DNA from 4 places in the Lysinibacillus sp. BF-4 genome. Region 3 is predicted to be linked to each of the others. Evidence: riboswitches for the same ligand, from Rfam matches in the RefSeq annotation. Region 3 holds a riboswitch; each other region holds the start of a gene.

The links. Region 3 has a riboswitch for S-adenosylmethionine ahead of CH76_RS09795 (methionine ABC transporter ATP-binding protein). Riboswitches for the same ligand answer to the same signal wherever they lie in the genome.
Region 1: another riboswitch for S-adenosylmethionine. It lies ahead of CH76_RS06510 (Na+/H+ antiporter NhaC family protein); the one in region 3 lies ahead of CH76_RS09795 (methionine ABC transporter ATP-binding protein).
Region 2: another riboswitch for S-adenosylmethionine. It lies ahead of CH76_RS14015 (methionine ABC transporter ATP-binding protein); the one in region 3 lies ahead of CH76_RS09795 (methionine ABC transporter ATP-binding protein).
Region 4: another riboswitch for S-adenosylmethionine. It lies ahead of metA (homoserine O-succinyltransferase); the one in region 3 lies ahead of CH76_RS09795 (methionine ABC transporter ATP-binding protein).

Annotation. Positions count from the first base shown of each region.
Region 1 covers NZ_JPUW01000014.1:3,338-9,346, reverse strand. Annotated here, with positions in the region: gene CH76_RS06525 (hypothetical protein) at 1-285, opposite strand, end outside; gene CH76_RS06520 (YitT family protein) at 301-1,140, opposite strand; gene CH76_RS06515 (metal-binding protein ZinT) at 1,255-1,953, opposite strand; SAM riboswitch class I at 2,115-2,215, shown strand; gene CH76_RS06510 (Na+/H+ antiporter NhaC family protein) at 2,281-3,561, shown strand; gene CH76_RS06505 (hypothetical protein) at 3,583-4,701, opposite strand; gene CH76_RS06500 (hypothetical protein) at 4,701-5,357, opposite strand; gene CH76_RS06495 (ATP-binding cassette domain-containing protein) at 5,354-6,009, opposite strand, start outside.
Region 2 covers NZ_JPUW01000050.1:3,378-9,386, forward strand. Annotated here, with positions in the region: gene CH76_RS12220 (SEL1-like repeat protein) at 1-420, shown strand, start outside; gene CH76_RS12225 (MetQ/NlpA family ABC transporter substrate-binding protein) at 436-1,254, opposite strand; gene CH76_RS14010 (methionine ABC transporter permease) at 1,266-1,922, opposite strand; gene CH76_RS14015 (methionine ABC transporter ATP-binding protein) at 1,923-2,924, opposite strand; SAM riboswitch class I at 2,986-3,089, opposite strand; gene CH76_RS12240 (hypothetical protein) at 3,201-3,596, opposite strand; gene CH76_RS12245 (cell wall metabolism sensor histidine kinase WalK) at 3,670-5,046, opposite strand; gene CH76_RS12250 (response regulator transcription factor) at 5,040-5,720, opposite strand.
Region 3 covers NZ_JPUW01000030.1:185-6,193, reverse strand. Annotated here, with positions in the region: gene CH76_RS09820 (acyl-CoA dehydrogenase family protein) at 1-1,720, shown strand, start outside; gene CH76_RS09815 (arsenate reductase family protein) at 1,820-2,173, shown strand; gene gcvH (glycine cleavage system protein GcvH) at 2,255-2,635, shown strand; gene CH76_RS09805 (toprim domain-containing protein) at 2,689-3,018, shown strand; gene CH76_RS09800 (thioredoxin family protein) at 3,031-3,330, shown strand; SAM riboswitch class I at 3,390-3,494, shown strand; gene CH76_RS09795 (methionine ABC transporter ATP-binding protein) at 3,580-4,599, shown strand; gene CH76_RS09790 (methionine ABC transporter permease) at 4,596-5,264, shown strand; gene CH76_RS09785 (MetQ/NlpA family ABC transporter substrate-binding protein) at 5,316-6,009, shown strand, end outside.
Region 4 covers NZ_JPUW01000018.1:18,634-24,642, forward strand. Annotated here, with positions in the region: gene parE (DNA topoisomerase IV subunit B) at 1-771, opposite strand, end outside; gene plsY (glycerol-3-phosphate 1-O-acyltransferase PlsY) at 977-1,582, shown strand; gene CH76_RS07550 (HesB/YadR/YfhF family protein) at 1,593-1,880, shown strand; gene metA (homoserine O-succinyltransferase) at 1,924-2,832, opposite strand; SAM riboswitch class I at 2,905-2,996, opposite strand; gene CH76_RS07560 (nucleotide excision repair endonuclease) at 3,107-3,481, shown strand; gene CH76_RS07565 (bile acid:sodium symporter family protein) at 3,527-4,453, shown strand; gene CH76_RS07570 (GTPase) at 4,471-5,580, opposite strand; gene CH76_RS07575 (GTPase domain-containing protein) at 5,564-6,009, opposite strand, start outside.

The sequences.
Region 1 (6,009 bases), on a different contig from region 3:
CGTTTGCTCACCTGTTACTTCATTAAAGCGTACGCACTGCCACTCACCATTTAAATCAGGCGTTTTAGTAATGCCAATCCGTTGGTAAGAGGGTTTGCGCCATAACTTAGTATTAAAAATCCGTACAAATAATAAAAAGAATGTAAAGGATGTAACGGGAATAGTAATTGTTACAAAAGGCAAGTTATGCAAGAGCGCACTAATGGTGCTAGCAAGTGCAATAGCTAATAGAGAAAGGTAAAATAAAATTTTATTACGCCTTGCATCAATACTATACTCGTGCATTAAAAGCCCTCCTTATTAGCTATTTGATAAATTTAAAAACCCTTCGCCAAATACATCACGTACATCATGAATGGTAATAAAGGCATTAGGGTCAACCTTATGCACATAAGCTTTGAGCTTAACAATTTCTTGATTACTAATAATGATATACAGTACATTTTTCTCTTGCTTCGTGTAATAGCCATAACCTGATAGCACCGTAACGCCGCGATTCATTTTATACGTTACTTGCTCAGCAATCGCTTCGTGTTCTTTCGAAATAATCGTTACCGCTTTTTTGCGGTTAAATCCTTCAATAACGAGCTCCATAGATTTTGTACCAACATACAGCATGACAATTGTTAACATCACAGACTCTAGTCCAATAACAAAATAAGAAGCACCTACCACAATTAAATCAAAGAATAATAGGGCATAGCTAACACTCCAGCCTAAATATTTGCTCGCAATCTTCGCTAAAATAGTAGAGCCTGCTGTAGAGCCACCCACACGAATAATTAAGCCAATCCCTACACCAGAGAACATACCACCAAAAATTGCGCTTAAAATACGCTCATCTGATAAAATATGCCAAGACTCTGTAAGATGTAAGAAAATCGACAATAAAAAAATGACGATAATCGTATAGATTACCATTTTACGATTTAAAAATTTGTAACCAATGACTAATAAAATACCATTTAAAACGAAGCTGACAATACTCGGCGCCCATTCAAATAAGTAGTACGCAATAATCGTAATACCTGTAACGCCACCTTCACCTAAACCATTAGGAATAGCAAATAAATTGACGGCTAACGCGAAAATGAACGAACCAATAATTAGCATGGTCAAGTCTTTGAGGAAGTCCTTCATTTTCCCACCTGCTTTCTATATCACTCAATTTCTACTATAACGTATTTTACCCAGTAATGACCAAGGAAAATCGACAAAAAAACAATTTGCAGCCGTAGCTACAAATTGTTTGGATTAATGTGCAAGCATATCATGTAAAATATCATCTTTTGTCATAGCGGCAGGGAAGTAAGTTGGCCAGTGCGTAACTTCTTCCAATAACTTAGCGCGGTCATCTCCCCAGTATAAATGAAAGTGCCCTGATTTTTGCGGAGCAATGATATGGTCGCTAAATTGAATGAAGGCAGGGACACCTTCGACATTACCCGTTTGTTTAAAAATATAACGTACCCCGCGGTTACCCTTGTCATAAGTTAAAATCTCATAGCCATCATAAGCAAATGTGCCGGTATGTGGCTGATTATTTTCGTAAAAGGTGACCTGATCCCCGTCAATGACAATACGTTCTGTTGTTGTTTTGTAGCCTTCCTCATAATAGGCTTTATAAGCTTCTGGTGTTTTGCTTGGATCATGTTCAGCTTTATGTTCAAATACAGCATCAAGTGTACCATCTTGTAATAGAGGATAGATGGACTGCCAATCGCCTTGCCAATCCGTAAGCGCACGGTCTTTTACTTGGGTGTCTTTAAAATAGCCTGCTGCTATGTCATTACGCTCCGCGTGTTCATGCTTATGTTCGTGTTTGTGCTCATGCTCATGGCTATGTTCATGCTGCGGTGCTTCTTCCTCTTTTGCAGGTGTGTTGGCTTGAGCACAACCTACGAGTAATGCACTTAAAGCTAATGTACAGCCCCATACCTTTTTATTAATCACATGTAAAACCTCCTAATTAGTAATCATTACGCTTTATGAGTATAAAACGGCGAGTTGTATCTGTCAATACAAAAAGTAATCATTACGATTTAAAATAAAACACGGATAGGCATTGTCAATACACGTGCTTTCCTTTAGTATTAAAGGAAAAACGTAATAACTTCTTATAAAGAGAGATGGAAGGACTGGCCTAATGAAATCTCGGCAGCGGAACATCAGTTACCGTGCTAAATCCAGCAAGCAATAGCTTGGCAGATAAGAAGAGCGTCCACTGACCTCTTCTTATTTTTGTAGAAGAGGTTTTTTTAGATTAGGAGAGAGTGAGTAGTGAAGAAAGGCAATCCATGGGCATTGCTCCCATTTTTCGTGTTTTTAGTTTTATTTATTGGTTCAGGTATTGTGTTAAAGGATTTTTATGCATTTCCCGTAATTGTAGCAATAACTATTTCTTCGATGGTAGCGCTCGCGATGAATCGCAAAGTGCCCTTTACGAAGAAGGTCGACATTTTTTGCCAAGGTGCAGGTAATAGTAATGTTATGTTGATGGCATTAATTTTTTTACTAGCAGGCGCATTTTCGAGCGTAGCTAAAGGCATGGGTGCAGTAGATGCAACGGTTAATTTTGCATTATCCATTATCCCGCAAAACTTTTTAATTATTGGGCTCTTTATAATTGCCTGTTTTATTTCACTTGCGATGGGAACATCAGTAGGTACGATTGTTGCACTTGTGCCAATTGGTTTAGGTATTAGCGAGCACACAGGGCTTGCTGTAGCACTTGTGACAGCAGCTGTTATTGGTGGCGCAATGTTTGGTGATAACTTATCTATTATTTCGGATACAACGATTACAGCCGTACGTACGCAAGGTGCGCAAATGAAAGATAAGTTTCGTGTTAACTTTTGGATTGTACTACCAGCGGCATTCATGACAAGTGTGATTTTTGGGGTTTTAACTTGGGGCGAAGCGGCGCCTATTACACATGTTGACTATAGCTTAATTAAAATTGTGCCGTATCTGATCGTCATTGTGTTGGCACTTATGGGCATGAATGTATTTTTTGTGTTAACACTAGGTATTACACTTGCAGGTGTAGTGGGGCTAGTGGATGGTAGCTATCAGTTACTGGATGTTATACAACAAGTGGGCGATGGTATGGCAGGTATGTATAATATGGCCTTTCTTGCAATTTTAATTGCAGGCATGGTAGAGATTATTAAATTTAATGGTGGGATTGAATTTATTTTGCAAGCGATTATGAAGCGAATTTCGACCAGTAAAGGTGCGGAGTTTGGCATTGCTGGGCTTGTTGCCCTTACTAACTTAGCTACTGCTAATAATACGATTGCTATTTTAATTGCAGGCCCGCTAGCAAAAGACATTGCCACGCAGTACAATATTGAGCCGCGTAAGGCTGCTAGTTTATTGGATGTCTTTTCTTGTATGGTGCAAGGCGTATTACCGTACGGCGCTCAATTTTTAGTGGCCGCTAGCTTAGCAGGTATTTCACCAATCAATATTTTACCGTACTCCTTTTACCCTGTATTAATTGGTATATGTGGTGCAGTTGCTATTATGATTGGCTATCCTAAAAAAACGTTCAGCTAAATGAAGTAGCTGAACGTTTTTTTATTGAGGTGATGCTCGTTTAATTTTAGTAGGTGTAAAGAGATGGTATTGGTTTTTTTGTATTACATGTTGTTCAATAGCGCGAGCGTCTGTTTCATCGTGTACAAATAGTGCTGTAATATCTCGTACAATGTGGTAGCCATAGTTAAATTCGAAAAACTTCCGAGAATAAGGACGAATAACTAAAGTTGTTCCTTGCTGCTCAACGATGTTTTCGATATCTTTTCCTTTTGGTAGCTCGTGTTGCCATATTATTGTTACATCTGTTACAACAGCATCTATGTCAGCTTGTTGTAATACATCTACTGTGCTGAGTACTGCTTGGCCATAATGGAGTGCTTGTTTTGTAGATACGCCGGTATATGTTATCGCTAGCTTATTTTCGATAAGCATCTGTACAGTAGGTGCTTTTTTTTCATGATGTGATACAACAAAAGGAACTAAGATGTATATAAATATAATGCTTAGTAAGAGTGAGCGTAATCGATTTCGGTCTCTTGTAGTGAAATCATAGTGTTTATTAAAGTAAAACCCAATGAGAAAAAGGCTAATTAATATAATGGCAAGGCTATTCCAAGGGTTGGGGTAATCAGGGTACATGAAATTTAGTGTGGGTGCTATGTAAGTAAAACGTTCAAGTTGGTAGCCATGTAATAAAAATAATGAAAAATATAGGGCAACAATAATACCGACAGCTAAATTAGTAGTTAATAAAGAGCTACAACAGCCTAATGCTATAGCGAATAGGGCGAACAGTGCTATACAACTTAATAATAGTATAAATGGTGTATCTGGAAATAATCGTCTCACTTCTATTGATAGTAAAATTAAAGTAGGAAGTGAACATATTAAACAAAATAATAGTAACCGAAAACTAGTTAACAGGGGGTTACTTGTAACAACACGTACAATTTTATCCATCATGAATGATTGATGTAGTTGTAAAATCATAATAGTTAATAGAGAAATTAATAATCCGTAAAAAGGAATCAGGGCATGCTGTTCTTGTAATTGAAATAAAGAATGGCTAGCAAATAAAACTAATACAATACTATAATAGCCCCATAAATAATAGTCTTTCCATAATACAGCGAACCATGTTTGCCAAAGGTGAAACATTAGCTCACCACCAATCGCTTGAAAAGAGGCGCTGCAAGAAATAAAAGTAGCCCTATCCAAATGATTAAAGCTAAGCGTTGCATTATAAAACTGGGTTGTATCATCATTTCTTCTATGAGGTTAGGGTTGAACCACAATGCAAACATAGGATTTTGTAAAAATTGAATACTACCTAATAAATATAAAATAATCAGTATAATACTATAAAGAGTGCGTCCTAATAAGAGTGATAAAAACCCTGTTAGTGTTACAACTAAAGCAATGGTTATTAAAATTTGTAGCAGAGTGGCATACAATAAGTAGAGTGGGATTGATAAAGTGATAAACCAAAAAGCACTATAAAATATACAGAGTAAGGTACTAATTACAAGCCAAGTGACTAGAAGTTTATTGAAGAAGTAAAGGCTTGGTGTATGTAAGTGAAAAATCACAACTTGTTTCTCATAACGTTGCAATCTACCAGTCCATAATGTATTTAAAATAATGGGGGTAGCTGGTATAAATAAAATAATATGTAATTGTAGTGAGCCGTACCATGCATCGGTTAAGTTTTCTATTCCTTCTAACCATAATAAAGCAAGAGGAAGAAGCCAAATGATAAATAATGCGATTAGTAATCCCCATTGCTTTGAAAGTAATTTTAGCTCAGTACTCATAAAGACACCTTCTTTTGGTTTATATAAATGTACGCATCTTCTAATGTAGGTATCGCTAATTGACTAGTAGCGATTTGTTGGTGAGCAATAAAACGAACACTTATCCCTTTTGTAGTGGTACGCGATGCAATAATGTTACCGTGTGTAGCGATTTCGGGTAGTAGAGTACCCCCTTCGTAACACCATATTTTGCCCTCTGCAAGTTTAATGAAGTCCGAAATATTACCATAATAATTCATACTTCCTTGATGGAGTAGCAAGATTTTTTCGCAAGTCATGGCGACATCTTCAATGATATGAGTAGATAAAATAATAAGACGCTCTTGTCCAAGGTTATTTAGTAATTGGCGAAAAGCAACACGTTCATTTGGATCTAGCCCGACTGTAGGTTCATCAACAATTAATAGTTTAGGATCTCCTAACAACGCTTGAGCGATACCCAGTCGTTGTTTCATGCCACCAGACAGTTCGCTGAATTTTTTCTTGCGCTGAGAGGCTAGTCCTACGAATTCTATTTTTTCATTGATTTCAGCAGTACGTTGCTGTTTGTTGGAAATCCCTTTTAAGCGGCAACTATAGGCTAAGCACTCCTCAACATTTAAAGAGGGAAAGAAATTAAAGTTTTGTGGTAAATAGCCTATCTGTTGCCTTA
Region 2 (6,009 bases), on a different contig from region 3:
CAGTTAGGTTACCTTGCCCAAACTATGCATGACCAACAGCAAGCCTTGCATTACTTCCAACTGGCCGCACAATTTGGCAATGTCCAAGGACAATACGAGTACGGTAACCTTTATGATAAAGGCATCGGCGTTGCTCAAGACTATATACTCGCTGCACAGTGGATTAAAAAAGCGGCAGATCAAGGGCATATTAAAGCTCAGTTTCAACTTGGACAAATGTATTATTTTGGACAGGGTGTGCCAAAAGACGCCAAACAAGCAGCTAAATACTATCGTATTGCCGCAAATCATGGACATAGTAAAGCACAATATCAATTAGGGATGCTATATAAAAAAGGTATTGGTGTCGCACAAGACTATACCGAAGCTACAAATTGGCTAAAAAAATCATTGCAACAAGAAAACCCGTCGTCTCAATAGACAACGGGTTGCTTTTTATTTCATCCACTCTGGTTTACCAAAGCCTTTAAATTTATCATCAATAATTTTTTCGAATGCTGGCGCTTCAATAATTTCAATAATATCTTTTGCAAATTGCTTATCTTTATTTTCCGTTTTTACAGCTACTACATTACGGAACTGGTCAGACGTATTTTCTAATGCAATGGCATCCAATAAATCTAATTTCGCAGCTAATGCAAAGTTACCTGGTACAGCTGCAATATCTGTACTTTCAATAGAGCGTGGTAATTGCCCCGCCTCTAACGGTAATACTTTTAAATTTTTAGGGTTGCTCGTAATATCTTTTTCAGAAATTTTTAAAGCCTCGACACTTTCATCTACTTCAATTAAACCTTGATCTACTAATACACCTAGTGTACGTGCTGCATTGACAGGGTCATTAGGAATAGTAATTTGAGCGCCATCTGTAATTTCTTCTACAGAAGCGAATTTATTAGAAAATAAACCTAATGGTACTGTTGGTACAATAATTAATGCAGATAAATCCATCTTATTTTCTTTTTCAAAGTTCTCTAAGTAAATCGTATGTTGGAATAGGTTAGCATCAACCTCACCGCTATTTAATGCATTATTTGGTTGGATATAATCACTAAACTCCGTAACTTTAACTTTATACCCCTTTTTCTCTAACTCTGGTACAATTGCTTCTTTTAACATATCGCTATAAGGACCTGCCGTTGCTCCAAATGTTAATGTTTTATCATCATCTGCTTTTTCTGTTTTTGCGTCACCGCATGCACCAAGTACAGCAACTACTGCTAAAGTTAATAACGCTAAAATAATCTTTTTCATTTTATTCTCTCCTATCGTTTGTCTACTTTAATTGATAAACGGTCACCCGTTATTTGTATAATTTGTACTAAAATAATAAGAATCGTCACTGTAACAAACATCGTAATATTGTCATAGCGGTAATACCCATAACGAATGGCAACATCACCAATGCCACCCCCGCCTACAAAGCCCGCCATTGCTGAGAAGGCCACTAAATTAATAAGGGTAATTGTTAAACCTTGGATAATACCTGGTTTAGCTTCAGGCAATAAAACATCTTTAATAATCATTTTAGGTGTTGCGCCTACTGCTATAGCCGCTTCAATCACACCTTTATCAATTTCTTTCATGGATGTTTCAACAAGTCGAGCAAAAAATGGAATCGCCGCAATTGTTAATGATACACTCGCTGCTGTTGGCCCATAGGCATTGCCAAATAAAATAAGACGTGTTAATGGAATCAGTGCTACGATTAAAATAATATAAGGTATCGAACGCACAATATTAATCACAAAACCAAATGAGGTATGGACTAATCGATTTTCTAAAAACATACCTTTGCCTGTTACAAATAATAAAACACCTAAAGGCAAACCAAGTAATAGCGCAAAGAAAAAGGCAATACCAATCATATACAGTGTTTCCCCAAAAGCTTTAATCATCTCAGGACCTAAACTACCAATCATTTATAGCACCTCCACTTCTACATCTCGACTAGCAATATACGCCAATGCTTGCGTAATAGTTGCCTCATCTCCGTTAACTTCCATAATAAATGTCCCTAATGGGCGCTCTCCAATATACTCAATAGCTCCATGGATAAAGTTTCCTTGTAACTTAAACTGTTGTAAGGCATCCGAGATAATCCCCTCGCCTGCAGTTTCGCCTTTAAATAATAATTTAACAAGCGTGCCTGTGCATTTTTCTACAATATGAGGAGGTATATCAAATGACACTACATTAGAAATAAAATGCTTTGTCAGCGGCTCTTTCGGATGGGCAAATAAATCATATACAGTACCTTCCTCAATAACTTTGCCGTCTTGCATAATCGCCATACGATGACAAATTTCTTTAACCACTTGCATTTCATGTGTAATCAAAACAATGGTTATCCCTAGCTCTCGATTAATCTTTTGTAATAAATTTAAAATCGCCACTGTCGTCTGTGGATCGAGTGCACTCGTTGCTTCATCACTTAACAGTACTTCTGGGTTATTCGCAATCGCTCTAGCAATCGCTACCCGCTGTTTTTGCCCACCACTTAACTGAACAGGGAAGGCTTCACTTTTATCTTGTAACTCCACCATCGCCAATAATTCATGCACTCTTTGTTTAATTTGATTTTCCGGGAATTTTGCTGCTCGTAACGCAAAAGCAATATTTTCATATACTGTTTTTTGCTGAATTAAATAGAAATGTTGAAATATCATTCCGATTTTCAAACGAGCTTGTCGTAATGCTTCACCTTTTAATTTAGTAATGGCTACATCATTTATTTTAATGTCACCCGAGGTAGGTTGCTCTAATAAATTAATGCAACGAAGTAAAGAACTTTTACCTGCGCCTGAGTAGCCAACAATGCCAAATATTGTCCCTCTATCTATTGTTAAGCTCACATCATCTACGCCAGTAACCTTAGTGCCACGTGACTTATAGACTTTTGTTACATTTAAAATTTCAATCATTACTATCCTTCCTTTCCAATAAAAAACTTCTTTCAACTAGATTGAAAGAAGTCCACGTACACACTTATCTTTCAGAACTACTTGTCCTGCAGGATTTAGCACCTACCATAAAAATGGGGTTGCTCGACTTCACAGGGCCTGTCCCTCCGTCTGTCTTGATAAGATATTCATTTGTTGTTACTTAGATTAAGCTATTATATAAACTATGTCAACAATATTCAGAAAATATTTTAAAATAAAAAAAGTAGCCCTCTAGTAGAGCTACTTTTTAGCAAATTATGCTTTTGATTTATCAATAAAGAATGTTACAGCTAGGAATAACGCAAAGCTTACTAATAAAATAGTACCGCCTGCGATAAAGAACACTAAGTTAACAACTTCGCTAATAGCGAAAGGTTTAACATAAAATAACCACATACCAATACCTAAACCAAAGGCACCAATAATACCTGTAACTGCTTGAGCTGTTACTAATTTTTTAATACGAACTTCGTAGTTTTTATAGAAAATGCCCCAAGCAAACATACTTAACCAACCAACAAGTAAAATATGCACATGCACTGCCTTCATTGCGTAGCTACCTGCGCCTGCCATATGAGAACCTAAGTAAGCACCAAATAATCCAAAAATCGCTGCTAAGCGAATTAAACGAATTGCCCATTGTTTTTCCATGGTTAATTCCTCCATTACTTTTGTTATTACTTGTAGTATAAATTCCCAATATGAACTTTATATGAACTCCAAATTACATCTTAGGTAGTGTTATTTTCACAGTAGTTCCCTCTCCTAAAACGCTGGTTAAATCAATATGCCCTTCATGTTTTTCTACAACTTGCTTAACAATAGGCAAACCTAAACCCGTACCGTGCTTCGTACGAGATGCATCCGCGCGGTAAAAACGTTCAAAAATACGCGCGAGCGCTTCCTCACTCATACCAATACCTGTGTCCTGTATTGTCACAACTACATCATCTACTGTTTCTTCAAGGGTTAGTTCAATATAAGCGCCCTCTTCACTATATTTAATAGCGTTAGCAATAATATTATCCCAAATATTTTGTAGTAAACCTGCATCCCCTTTAAACATCACAGGCGCAATCGTATAAGAAAAATCAATATGGTGCTCCTCAATCTGCCAGCGATATTTGCGCACAGTATCCTTTAATTGCGCACTTAAATCAAAAACCTCACGCTTTGGCTTACGCGTAGAGCTATCTAGTGTAGTTAGCACTAATAATTGCTTTGTTAATTTGGACAAGCGCTTGGTTTCAATTTCAATAATCTCACCATACTCCGCGCGCTCTTCCTCAGTTAAATTAGGTTGCGCTAATAAAGTTGCATATCCTTGAATATTTAAAAGCGGAGATTGAAAATCATGCGATACATTACTAATAAACTCCTTACGCATTTCATCATTTTCCTGCAATTGATCCGTCATTCGCTTAAAGCTATTAGCGAGCTGTCCAATTTCATCAACACGCTCAATTTCTAAAGGTGCATCAAAGTTTTCATGCGCAATATCACGTGTAGCTAGTGTCAATTTTTTTATAGGATTAATGATTGTTTGAGCCAATACAATAACACCAATTAAGCTTAGTACAAACATTGCTAACATAAGAGCGCCTAAAATACGATGCACTTCAGAAAATAGCAACTTAATATTAGGGCGCATAAACAATGCATAATCTTCACCCTCATAAGTAAAAGGTACACCAATTGTATTGACAAGCTCATTCGCAAAAAAACCCATCACAAATGTTTCACGTGGAAAATCGCGCATCCCATGATACGTAGTGCCAGACATTACACTCTCAACTGTACTTGTTTCAAGCGCCTTATCTCGAAAAGTACCGCCATAAAATGTTTTAGTACCATCATCCTTAACGACATAAAGCTGATAACCTGTTTCGCCGAGCATCGTAAAATAATCATCGAGCTTCTTTACATGCTCTTGCTCAATATAAGCTACCATCGTCTTGGCAATCTCTACGTTCTTTGCATCATTAGGTGCTTTAATAATTTGGTGATAGTACGTATTCGTAAAGAAAAAGCCCAGCAATAAACTGCCGAGCATTAATAATAGCGTGGTAAGTGCAAATTTACTTGAAAGTGTTTTTAACATGCACCGTCCACCTCTAATTTATAGCCAACACCACGCACTGTCGTAATGGCAACACAGTTTGTATGCTTAGCAATACGCTCTCGAATACGTTTAATATGCGTATTTAATGTCTGCTCATCTCCTTCATAATCAAAGCCCCATATTTGCTCCATAATAGTAGCACGAGGAAATACTTGATTAGGGCGTGAAGCAAGCAATGCTAATAACTCAAACTCCTTTAAAGGTAGCATTAACGTTTGGTTACCAATCGTCACCTCAAAGCTACGTCGGTCAATAAACATATCTCCCACTTCAAAGGTTTCTTGGTTCTTTTTATCAAAGCGACGTAAAATAGCAGCAACTCTAAACAACAACTCACGCGGCTCAAATGGCTTAACAACATAATCATCAGACCCTGCCGAAAAACCCTTCTCTTTATCTTCAAGCTCACCCTTAGCTGTTAATAATAAAACAGGAATATTGTAATCTTCATTTAAAATCTTTGTAAGTTCAAAGCCATTCATGCCTGGCATCATTACATCTACAATAGCTAAATCAGGTAAGGTTGTATCTAATTGCTCAAGTGCATCATCTGCACAACTCGCTTGAATCACTTGATAGCCTGCCTGTACGAGATGGATATTTACTAATTTTAAAATATGTGCATCATCATCTACAACTAAAATTGTGTTCATACCCTTCCTCCTCTACTCTTCATAGTCTTACTATAGCAAAAAATACGTAAAATATACGGCTTAATGAGCTCATACTCGCAGTAAAGTCAAAAAAGCCTTATAGCAAGTTGCTACAAGGCTTTCTTCCCTTATTATCTAGACCCCTTTGTCTAAACCTTACACGTTTCTCTGGCATTCCTACTGTCGAGGGGTAAGTCTGCCAATATCGCTAGCCGCATTCGACAACAGCATTGCGATGGTTTTGAATGTTATATGTTAAAATTAGGAGAGTTGTTCTGTGACTTTTACT
Region 3 (6,009 bases):
TCGCGTATTTACACCAGAGGATTTTTCAGATGAGCATAAAATGATTGCAAAAACGACAGAGGACTACATTACAAATGAAGTGCTTCCGTATGTTGATAATTTAGAAAACCACGAATTTGAGCACTCTGTGCGTCTATTAAAGAGCGCAGGTGAGCTAGGTCTACTAGGTGCTGATGTACCAGAGGAATACGAAGGCCTTGGTTTAGATAAAATTTCTTCAGCATTAATTGCAGAAAAAATGTCGGTAGCAGGTGGTTTTTCAATTACACATGGTGCACACGTAGGCATTGGTTCATTACCAATCGTGTTATTTGGTAATGAGGAGCAAAAGAAAAAATACTTACCAAAGTTAGCGACAGGTGAGCTTATTGCGGCATACGCATTAACAGAGCCAGGCTCAGGCTCAGATGCATTAGGTGCAAAGACGACAGCTAAACTTTCGGCAGACGGTACACACTATGTACTAAACGGTGAAAAGCAATGGATTACAAACGCAGGCTTTGCGGATGTATTTATTGTATACGCTAAAATTGACGGCGATAAATTCTCGGCATTTATCGTAGAGCGTGCGTATGATGGTGTATCGGTTGGTCCAGAGGAAAAGAAAATGGGTATTAAATCGTCATCAACACGTACTTTAATTTTAGAAGACGCTAAGGTACCAGTAGAGAACCTATTAGGTGAGGTAGGACGAGGCCATGTCATTGCCTTTAATATTTTAAATGTAGGGCGTTATAAATTAGGTGTAGGTACAGTGGGTAGCTCTAAGCGAGCATTAGAGCTTGCGGTGAAATACACAAATCAACGTCAACAATTTAAAACAAAACTCTCTGATTTTTCATTAACAAAGGATAAATTAGCAACAATGGCAGCGCGTATTTATGCATCGGAGTCATTAAACTACCGTACAGTTGGTTTGTTTGAGGATCGCCTTGGTCAAATGGACGAAGCGGCACAAAAAGACGGTAAAACAATTGCGGCAGCCATTGCAGAGTATGCGATTGAATGCTCAATTGCAAAAGTAGTAGGCTCAGAAACACTAGATTACGTTGTAGATGAGGCTGTACAACTACATGGTGGGTATGGCTTTATGGCAGAGTATGAAGTAGAGCGTATGTACCGTGATTCACGTATTAACCGAATCTTTGAAGGTACCAATGAAATTAACCGCATGATTGTACCAGGTACTTTTATGAAGAAAGCCTTAAAAGGTGAACTGCCTCTATTACAAGTAGCGCAACAACTACAGCAGGAAATCTTAACAATGATGCCAGAGCAAATTGGCAACGAGCCACTTGCGAAGGAACAGTATTTAGTACGCAATGCTAAAAAAATCGGTGTGCTAGCTGCTGGTCTTGCAGCGCAACGCTTTGGTGCTAAATTAAATGACGAGCAAGAGGTGCTAGTGAGCATCGCTAATATTGCTAATCAATTATATGCGATGGAATCGGCAGTGATTCGTACAGCTAAAGCTATTGCTAAGGACGGCGTAGAAAAAGCTTCGCAAAAAGTGCTCTATACTGAAATTTTTGCACAAGAAGCTTTTGCGCAAATTGAGCAAGAGGCAAAAACTGTATTACTGCACGCAACAGACGGTGATCAAGCACGTATGATGCTATCAGCGTTACGTAAATTAACACGCAATGAACCGTATGACGTAATTACTAAAAAACGTGAGGCTTCTGTTAAAATTATCGAAGCAGAAAAGTACGTCGTGTAATAACGTAAGCAGGCTACCCCTAGCCTGCTTTTTTTATAGTTCCCTGTGTGCGAAATTTTTGCTATACTCAACGCGTATTGTAAAGAGGGGGAATGACCTGTGTTAACATTAATTCAATATCCAAATTGCACAAGTTGCCGTAAAGCAAAAAAATGGTTAGAGCAACAGGATGTAGCTTTTGAAGCGGTGCATATTGTGGAGGCTACACCAAGTGCTGAGGAGCTAAAGGCGATTTGGCAGGCAAGTGAGTTGCCATTAAAAAAGTTTTTTAACACATCAGGCATGAAATATCGTGAGCTAGGCTTAAAAGATAAGCTAGCTACTATGACGGAGGATGAGCAATTAGCGCTCCTTGCATCAGACGGTATGCTAATCAAGCGACCTATCGTAACAGATGGCCAAAAGGTAACATTGGGCTTTAACGAAGAAACGTTTGAACAAACTTGGCGCTAAGGTTTGTCATGCTTGTTTTTGTTTAGCAAATATGGCAAACTTAAAGTGCAAAGTATCATTTAAAATGGAGGGGTTTTTGACATGACAACACCTAAAGACTTACGTTATTCTGAAGAACACGAATGGGTAAAAGTAGAAGACGGCAAAGCACGTATCGGTATTACACACTTCGCACAATCTGAGCTAGGCGATATCGTTTTCGTTGAGCTACCAGAAGTTGGCGATACAGTAACAATCGACGAGCCATTCGGTAGCGTTGAATCTGTTAAAACAGTTTCAGAGTTATATGCACCTGTTTCAGGTAAAGTTGTAGAAGTTAACGCAGAGCTTGAAGACAATCCAGAATACGTAAATGAGTCTCCTTATGAGCAAGCGTGGATGGTAGTAGTTGAGCTTTCTGATGCAGCACAACTTGATGATTTAATGGATGCTGACAAGTACGACGAAATGACACAAGAATAATCACACAGCGCCCCCGAATTTTTCGGAGGCGTTTTTTTATAGGAGGCGTTGGTATGAAGTGTCTTATTGTTGAGGGACGCTCGGATAAAGAGCGCTTGCAACGTGTATTAGCGGAGGACGTGACGATTGTTTGTACGAATGGTACAATCGGGCAAACGGCACTTGAGGAGCTACTAGCACCTTATGAGCACTACACACTCTACACATTTTTTGATGCTGATAAATCAGGGGATGCCTTACGTAAGCTCATGATGCGCACGTATCCTGAGGCAATACAGCTTCAAACTACTAAAATGTATAAGCAAGTAGCAGAGACACCCAAACGCTTTTTAGCAAATGTATTAGCGCGTGAAGGCATACGTGTGAAAATTGATAGGATATAAGGTTGTGGCAATATGGAACAATGGACAAAAGAGCAATTTGAGCAATATAAGGCAGAGGGTAAGGCGGCACTCTACGTTTACACACCGATGTGTGGTACGTGTCAGGTGGCCTCGCGCATGATGGAAGTTGTGAAGCACTTGGTGCCACATCGTAAAGTTGGCGCACTCGATTTAAATTTTGAGGAGCAATTGGCAATGACATATGAAATTGAAAGTGTACCTTGCTTACTAATTGTAGACGACGGAAAAATTACTGAAAAGGTCTATGCTTTTCAATCTGTACCTTATTTGTACGAATTGTTAAAAAACTAATTGACACTGTAAAATGTACATGGTAAAGTGTCTCATAACAACAACAAACATATATCGAACTCTTATCAAGAGAGGCGGAGGGAAGTGCCCTATGAAGCCCGGCAACCAACACGAAAGTGAAAAGGTGCCAATTCACACAAAGAGCAATCTTTGACAGATGAGTGGTCGGTTTACACGTATAGATTACGTCAAACCCCTCCACCTATTTACACAGTGGAGGGGTTTTTACTACTAAGGAGGTTGACGCTCATGATTACACTAAAAAACATTGTAAAAAAATATACAACAAAAAGCGGTCCTCTCACAGCAGTTGATCAAGTAAGTCTAACAATTAATAAAGGCGAGATTTTTGGCATCATTGGTTATAGTGGTGCAGGTAAAAGTACGCTAATTCGTTTATTAAATGGCTTAGAACAACCTACTGATGGTGAGGTTATCGTTAATGACTTACGCTTTTCGCATATTAAAGGTAAAGAACTACGCGAGGCGCGCCAAAAAGTCAGTATGATTTTTCAGCACTTTAATTTATTATGGTCACGCACTGTTGAAGACAATATTGCCTTTCCATTAGAGATTGCGGGTGTGCCTAAAGCACAGCGGGAGGCACGCGTTAAGGAGTTAATTAGCCTTGTTGGTTTGGATGGTCGTGGTAGCGCCTATCCATCGCAGCTATCAGGTGGTCAAAAGCAACGTGTAGGCATTGCGCGCGCGTTAGCCAATAACCCCGAAGTTTTATTATGTGACGAAGCGACAAGTGCGCTTGATCCTGAAACAACAGACGCTATTTTAGATTTACTTGTAGACATTAACGAACGTCTTGGTTTAACAATTGTGTTAATTACCCACGAAATGCATGTCATTCAAAAAATCTGTAATCGTGTAGCGGTTATGGAAGCGGGTAAAGTAGTGGAAGCTGGCGAAGTGCTCCAAGTATTTCGTAATCCCCAAGCACCCATCACAAAACGATTTGTTTCGCAGTTAACGGGTACAGAGGATACGAACGCAACATTTGCGACAATTCGTGCCCATTACCCAACAGGGCAGTTAATTAAATTAGTATTTGTAGGGGAGCGTACAGAGGAGCCTGTAATTTCGCAGTTAGTAAAACAATATGATGTTAGCGTTAGCGTAGTGCATGGTAACATCTCACAAACAAAGTCAGGACCGTACGGCACATTAGTCGTACATATTGATGGCGACGCCAAAAATATCGAACAATCCTTAGCATTTTTACGCAATGTGGATGTCCAAACGGAGGTAATGTCATGATAGCTGAGTGGTTTCCTAATGTGCAACTAGATAAGATGCTCGAGGCAATGTATGAAACAATTTATATGACAGTTGCAGCTACTGTAATTACCTTTATTTTAGGGCTAGCGCTAGGTATTTTATTGTTTTTGACTTCACCTAATAATGTATGGGCAAATAAAGTTGTTTACTTTTTAACAGGCTCATTCGTCAATATTTTTCGTTCGATACCATTTATCATTTTAATTATTTTATTAGTGCCGTTTACCAAGTTTTTATTTGGCACAATGCGTGGACCTACGGCAGCGCTACCCGTATTAATTATCGGTGCTGCTCCGTTTTATGCACGTATGGTGTTGATTGCTTTAAAAGAAATTGATAAAGGTGTCATCGAAGCAGCTCGTTCAATGGGAGCTAAAACATCAACGATTATTTTTAAAGTGCTGATTCCCGAGTCATTACCTGCTTTAATTTCAGGCATTACAGTAACAGCAGTAGCACTTGTAGGGTATACAGCAATGGCTGGTATAATTGGTGCAGGTGGTCTTGGTCACTTGGCGTATATGCAAGGTTTTCAGCGTGCACGTACAGATGTCATGTTAGTGGCTACCGTAATTATTGTTTTAATCGTATTTATTATTCAATGGATTGGTGACTTTATTACTGCTAAGGTTGATAAACGTTAGGTTATGCCGACAATTGTCGATAACATATAAAACACAAAGGGAGTGCAACAAATGAAAAAGTGGTTATCATTTTTAGTATTATCAGTACTTGTGCTAGCATTAGCAGCTTGTGGCGCAAGCGATAAAGACAAAAAAGACGAACAAACAGCTACAACTGATGATGAAACGAAAAAAGAAGAAACAACATTAACAGTAGGTGCTTCAGATAATCCTCATGCGGTTATTTTAGAACAAGCTAAACCGTTATTAGCTGACAAAGGCATCGACTTAAAAATTGAAACGTACACAGACTATGTATTACCTAACCAAGATTTAGAGTCTGGCGACTTAGACGCTAACTTCTTCCAACACATTCCGTATTTTGAAGGACAGGTTGCAGATAATGGTTATGATTTTGCTAACGCAGGTGGTGTACATATCGAGCCAATCGGTATTTACTCACAAGATTATAAAACATTAGAAGAGCTACCTGAAGGTGCAACAATTTTATTAAGTAGCTCAGTAGCTGACCATGGTCGTATGCTTGCATTACTTGAAGCAAAAGGCTTAATCAAATTAAAAGATGGCGTTGATAAAGTAAAAGCTGAAATCTCAGACATCGCTGAAAACCCAAAAAACTTTAAATTTGATGATGGTACTTCTCCAGAAATGCTTGTACAAATGTACCAAAACAATGAGGGTGACGCAGTATTAATTAATTCTAACTTCGCACTTGATCACGGTATTAACCCTATGAAAGAAGCGA
Region 4 (6,009 bases), on a different contig from region 3:
ATACTGGAAGGCAAACTCTACCTCGATCGCATGATGCTCGCCCTCAACGTAACGCACAGGGTGCAACGTATCTTTTTCTTCGTTTAAATATTCGACAAAGGCTTCAATACCATTTTCGTAGAAAAACACTTCATGCTTAACCTCGTCGCCACGCTCATCAATAAGCTCAATTTTTAAGCCCTTTAATAAAAAAGCTGACTCGCGTAAGCGCTCTGCTAGCGTATCATAGTTATATTTCGTCGTTGAAAAAATGCTGTCATCTGGTAGGAAGTGAATGTTCGTACCTGTTTCACGCGTCTTACCTTTGATTTCAAGCGTAGTGGCAGGCTTACCACCGTTTTCGAAACGTTGCTCGTAAATTTGCCCATCGCGGTAAATGGTAACCGTTAAAAAACGAGATAGTGCATTTACAACTGACGAACCAACGCCATGTAAACCACCACTCGTTTTATAGCCGCCTTGACCAAATTTACCACCTGCATGTAATACCGTTAAAATAATTTCTGGTGTAGGCTTACCTAATTTATGCATACCAACAGGCATCCCGCGTCCATAGTCACGCACACTGATGCTTTGGTCATTATGAATTGTTACTACGATGCGATTACCGAAGCCAGCAAGCGCCTCATCGACCGAGTTATCTAAAATTTCGTATACGAGGTGATGAAGTCCACGGTTATCCGTCGAACCTATGTACATACCTGGGCGTTTTCGTACGGCCTCAAGCCCCTCTAATACTTGAATATCATCATCACTATAATTATTTGTCAAAAAAATCCCTCCAAAAGAGAACATTCGTTCTTGTTGAATCCTACAATTAATCGTAATCCCTCAATGACCATTAGTCAATGAAAATCCGTATACCGCCACTATTTTAGCAAAAATCTCTGCAAGAAGTTACACTTATCACCTTTTCATAATGCCATCCGTAGCTTACAATAGATTTTAGTACCACGTCATAATAAAGGAGTTTTCTATGGTAAACACGATTCTTGTACTACTTAGTGCATATCTCATCGGCTCAATCCCATCAGGTTTATGGATTGGACGATTGTTTTTTAATACGGACATACGCGAACATGGTAGCGGTAATTTAGGCGCTACGAATACATTTCGTACACTCGGCAAAAAGGCTGGGCTTGTGGTCACTATTATGGATGTCCTCAAAGGGACGGCTGCTGTACTCTTACCCCTTATTCCGTTCTTCGCAAACACAGGCGTTCACCCACTCATTTTAGGTATTATCGCAGTAACTGGGCATATGTTCCCTGTATTTGCAGGTTTCCGCGGTGGTAAAGCAGTTGCTACATCAGCTGGTGTGGTGTTAGGTTATGCCCCTATTTTGTTTGCTATTTTGTTTGTTGTATTTTTTACAACGCTCAAATTATCTAAAATTGTGAGCCTTACCTCTATGGTAGCCGCTTCAGTCGCTTTAATTTACAGTATCGTTTATTATTTTGTTACAGGCGATTATGCGCTGTTCATTTTAATTTTCTTTTTGTTTAGCTTTATTATGTACCGTCACCGCGCCAATATTCAGCGCATTAAAGACGGCACAGAACCAAAAGTCAAATGGCTATAGGAGTGAGAGCATGCAAATTATTGTAACAGATGAGGCCGTAAAATGGTTTATTGAAGAAATGGAAGTTGAAGCGGGCGACACGATTCGTTTTTATGCACGCTACGGTGGATCAAGTCCCTTTCACGAAGGTTTTTCGCTTGGTATGACGCGTGATGAGCCTGTACATGCAGGTGTAACAAAGCAAGTTGATGACATTACGTACTTTATTGAGCAGGATGACTTATGGTTTTTTAATGACCATGATCTCCATGTATCTGTAAATACCGCGCTAGATGAGCTAGCGTATGCTTATAAATAACCAAACAAAAAGTAAAACGTGATACGCTCACGTTTTACTTTTTTTATGCCCAGTCGTACGGTGTTAGCTGGTACACATAGTAGTTTAACCAGTTCGAAAATAAAAGATGGGTATGGGCACGCCATGTATTTTGCGGTGTACGTGTTGGGTCATCATTTGGGAAGTAGTGTGCAGGTACTTGCGGATGCATGCCCTTCTCTACATCACGCGCATACTCCTCAGCTAAGGTATGTGCATCATACTCTAAATGCCCTGTTACCATAATATTGCGGTGGTTTTTAGAAGCTACAATAAATACACCTGCTTCATCAGAGTAGGACAATAGCTCAAGCGCTGGGTGGTTGCGTACTTCATCGATAGAAACAGATGTATGGCGAGAATGCGGTGCTGTGAAATGGTCACTAAAGCCACGCACTAAGTCATGGGTAAAATCTGTAATAACATGGTCATAAACGCCTGAGCACTTTTCTTCTAGCTCATACTTACCAATGCCGTAATAGTGGTAGAGTGCAGCTTGTGCGCCCCAGCAAATGTGCAGTACGCTTGTAACATTCGTCTCTGACCAATCCATAATTTGCTGCATCTCTGGCCAGTAATCCACATCTTCAAAGGCAAATTTTTCGACAGGTGCGCCTGTAATAATCATGCCATCATAGCGCTTATGCTTAATAGCATCAAATGTGGTATAAAAGGCATCTAAATGCGATTTACTAATATTTTTTGACACATAGGTCGCCGTATTTAAAAAGGTAATGTTCACCTGAAGCGGTGTATTGCCTAGCAAGCGCAACAACTGTAGCTCCGCCTTCTCCTTTTCGGGCATTAAATTTAAAATGATAATATTTAATGGGCGTATCTCCTGTGTAGAAGCACGGTCTGCCTCCATAGCAAAGATTTTTTCCGCACGAAGGTGCTCACCGACAGGCAAATTTTTAGGGATGTTTATTGGCATTATGCAGTCTTCCTCTCCTAAGTAATAAAAAAACCCTCATTCTTTTAGAGAATGAGAGTAAGGTTGTTTGCTCTCTTATCTCATAGGAATTAGCACCTTTCTTGCCTAGGCAAGAGGTTGCTGAAGCGTCGTAGGGCCTTTCCCTCGGCTTCTCTCGATAAGAATATTTAGATTATTGCTATAATAGCATGCAGGGTATTTTATTGCAATGCATAGCTTTATGCGTAAATTTGTGGTAGCATATACCTTTAGTAAAGAATGAGGACGTGAAAAAATGATTAAAATTGAATTACCAAAACCAGACTTAGTAATTCGTCAACGCGAGCAAAAATTGCAAGACGGTGATGTAGAAATTACACCAATCTATGGCTTCATTGATTTAGATAAAATTACACGCGAAAAAGGCGGTATTTTTATGTTCTTCAATAAAGAAAACGATTTATTATTTGTAGGTAAAGCACGTAAATTACGTCAACGCATTAAAAAGCATTTTAATGACAATGGCTTAATGGTGAAGCACCGTGACGAAATTCACAAAATTGAAGTGTTTGAAGTTGAAACACCAATGGATCGTGAAATTTACGAAACGTATGCGATTAACACGCTACAAGCAAAATATAATATTGATAAAGTATTTTATCGCGATTAAGATGTCCTCTAAGGGCATCTTTTTTTGCAGAAAGAAGGGTATAAGATGATTGCTAAGCTAAATGTCTTTCTTCAAAAATATATTGCCATTTTAACGCCGCTTAGCTTAATTATAGGTGTGATGGTACATCAAGTAGGCGAACAACTATTATTTATGGTGCCGTTATTATTTGCCTTTATGACTTTTGTTGGTAGCCTTGGTATGCGCGCGCGTGATATTAAAGTATTTGCACGCTACCCTAAAACCATTTTACTCAGTATTGTTTTTTTACATATTTTAATGCCACTTTGGGCGTATATTATTGCTACAACGCTCTTTAACGATGCTATGCTAACAGTTGGTTTTGTAATGGCGGTAGCTGTACCAACAGGGGTAACGAGTGTGATTTGGGTATCTGTTTGTAAAGGTAATCTACCGCTTGCACTGGCGATTATTTTGATTGATACATTGCTTGCACCTATTATTATGCCAGGGTTGTTACACATTACTGTAGGCGAAACGATTAGTGTGGATACGATGGGGCTGCTAGTTGATTTATTATGGATGATTGTGTTGCCAACGCTGCTTGGGATTATCTTAAACGAAGTGACCAAAGGGCGCATTCAACAAAAGTGGTCGCCTACACTTGCACCTTTTTCGAAATTAGCACTCTTTGCAGTGGTGTTGATTAATGGTAGTGCGATTTCGCCGTATATTAAAGAACCAACATGGGAGCTTGTTGGTATTATTGCTACGGTATTTGTTGTATCTGTTACAGGGTATACGTTTGCTTATTTGCTGGGGCGTTTGCTCTATAAAAAGCAAACGGATGTGGCGACGACCTTTATGTTTATTGGCGGTATGCGTAATATTTCCGTTGGTGTGGTCATTGCGACGAGTTACTTCCCTGCTAAAGTGGCGATGCCAGTAGTGTTTGGTATGTTGTTTCAGCAAGTATTGGCTTCGAGTTTTAGTAAACTCACTAAAAAATAGGATGCCGCGTGGGCATCCTATTTTTTTAATTCTTCTTTTACAAACTTTTCAAAAAGTCCTTTGATTTCGTCAATTGGGATATTGTTTTTCATATAGCTTTCGACATCGAGATTTTCGTCTTGTAGCTTAGCGAGTGCTACGCGGTAACTAATTTCGGAAACCGTTAAGCCTAACGCGATTGTAATAGAAGTAGCGACAGAGCCGTTAATCATACCACCAGCAATAGTCCCTACACCTGGAATGAACTTTAATACTTGTGCAACTAGGTAGCGACCAAGTTGGCTAACAATCTCGCCAATACCAAGCGTGCCGATTAAGTTTTCGAAGTTGCCAAATAGCCCGTCTAAGCCGTAGCCCTTTAGCACACGGTTAATCATAACACCCTGATTGGCAAGCAAAATCGGACCATCCGCAAAGGGAATGGGTGTAAAACCTACGCCAAAGGATACTGTAGCGTGCTGACGAATGGCTTTATTAATTTCGCTACGCTTTAGCTCAACATTCACTTGCTGCGCGCGTAAAAACGAAAAGCGTACTGCTGTGTCGAGATGGTTATATGTCCACTCCATTAGCTTAGGTAGCTGAAGCGGCATTTTTTGCGATACTACAAAACTCGCAAAACCTTCATCCGCAACAACTTTCATTAACGCATCTACTGTTTCGACAGAGGCAATATCGCCTTTAGTAAACACTACACAAACGGGTTTGTTTGTAGCACGGAATTTTTTTAACATCGCAATATCCATCGGTGTAATACGATGCCCACTTGCTGGGATGCAGTACCATACCATATGGATTTGTTGCTCAATATGCTTTGTAGCATCCTTCATATAGCCTTCCATTTCGGCTATAAAGCGCTCATGCTCCTCTGTTGCAACCTCGTAACCTTTGGTATCAAATAACGTAATCGGAAAATCCTCAACTTCGTACTTCGTTGTTGCCTGTGTTACAGGTGTACCTACACCTGTAGCCGCAAAGTCTACACCAAATACATGGTTAACAAGCGTACTTTTACCACTGCCTGTTGCCCCTACGACTAATATATTAGTCTTGCCCTGTTCCTCTAAAAAGCCTTCCATCGCTTTTTCTACTGCTTGATTAACAATAACATCACTTGTTTTTACCAAATCGAATCCCTCCTAAAAAGCGGCGTTTTTGTGTTGGTGCTTGGTAGTATGTACGTATGGCATCAATAACACGCTCGCGACCAAAGCTAGTGCTTGCTGTACCGTCAAAATAGCGCTCTGCCTTACTATTTACGGCTATTGTACGACATGGTATAAGCTGTGCCATATCATAAATTTGTTGCTGTGTTAGTGTGTTTGCCTTTGTTAATACAGCAATCACAGGTAAGGTTTGTGTCATTTCAGTTATGATGTGCTGATCCGTTGCCTGTACGCGCGCTGTGCTTGCATCAATGCAATACAACACAAGGTCAATGCTATGATTTTTTTGAAATTTGTTAAAGGATTTCTGCCATTCTGCTAAGCGCCCTTGCTCAATGCCCCATGCGTCGGTAATGGTTACTACCATATCTTCTATCTTGGTATCTAGCG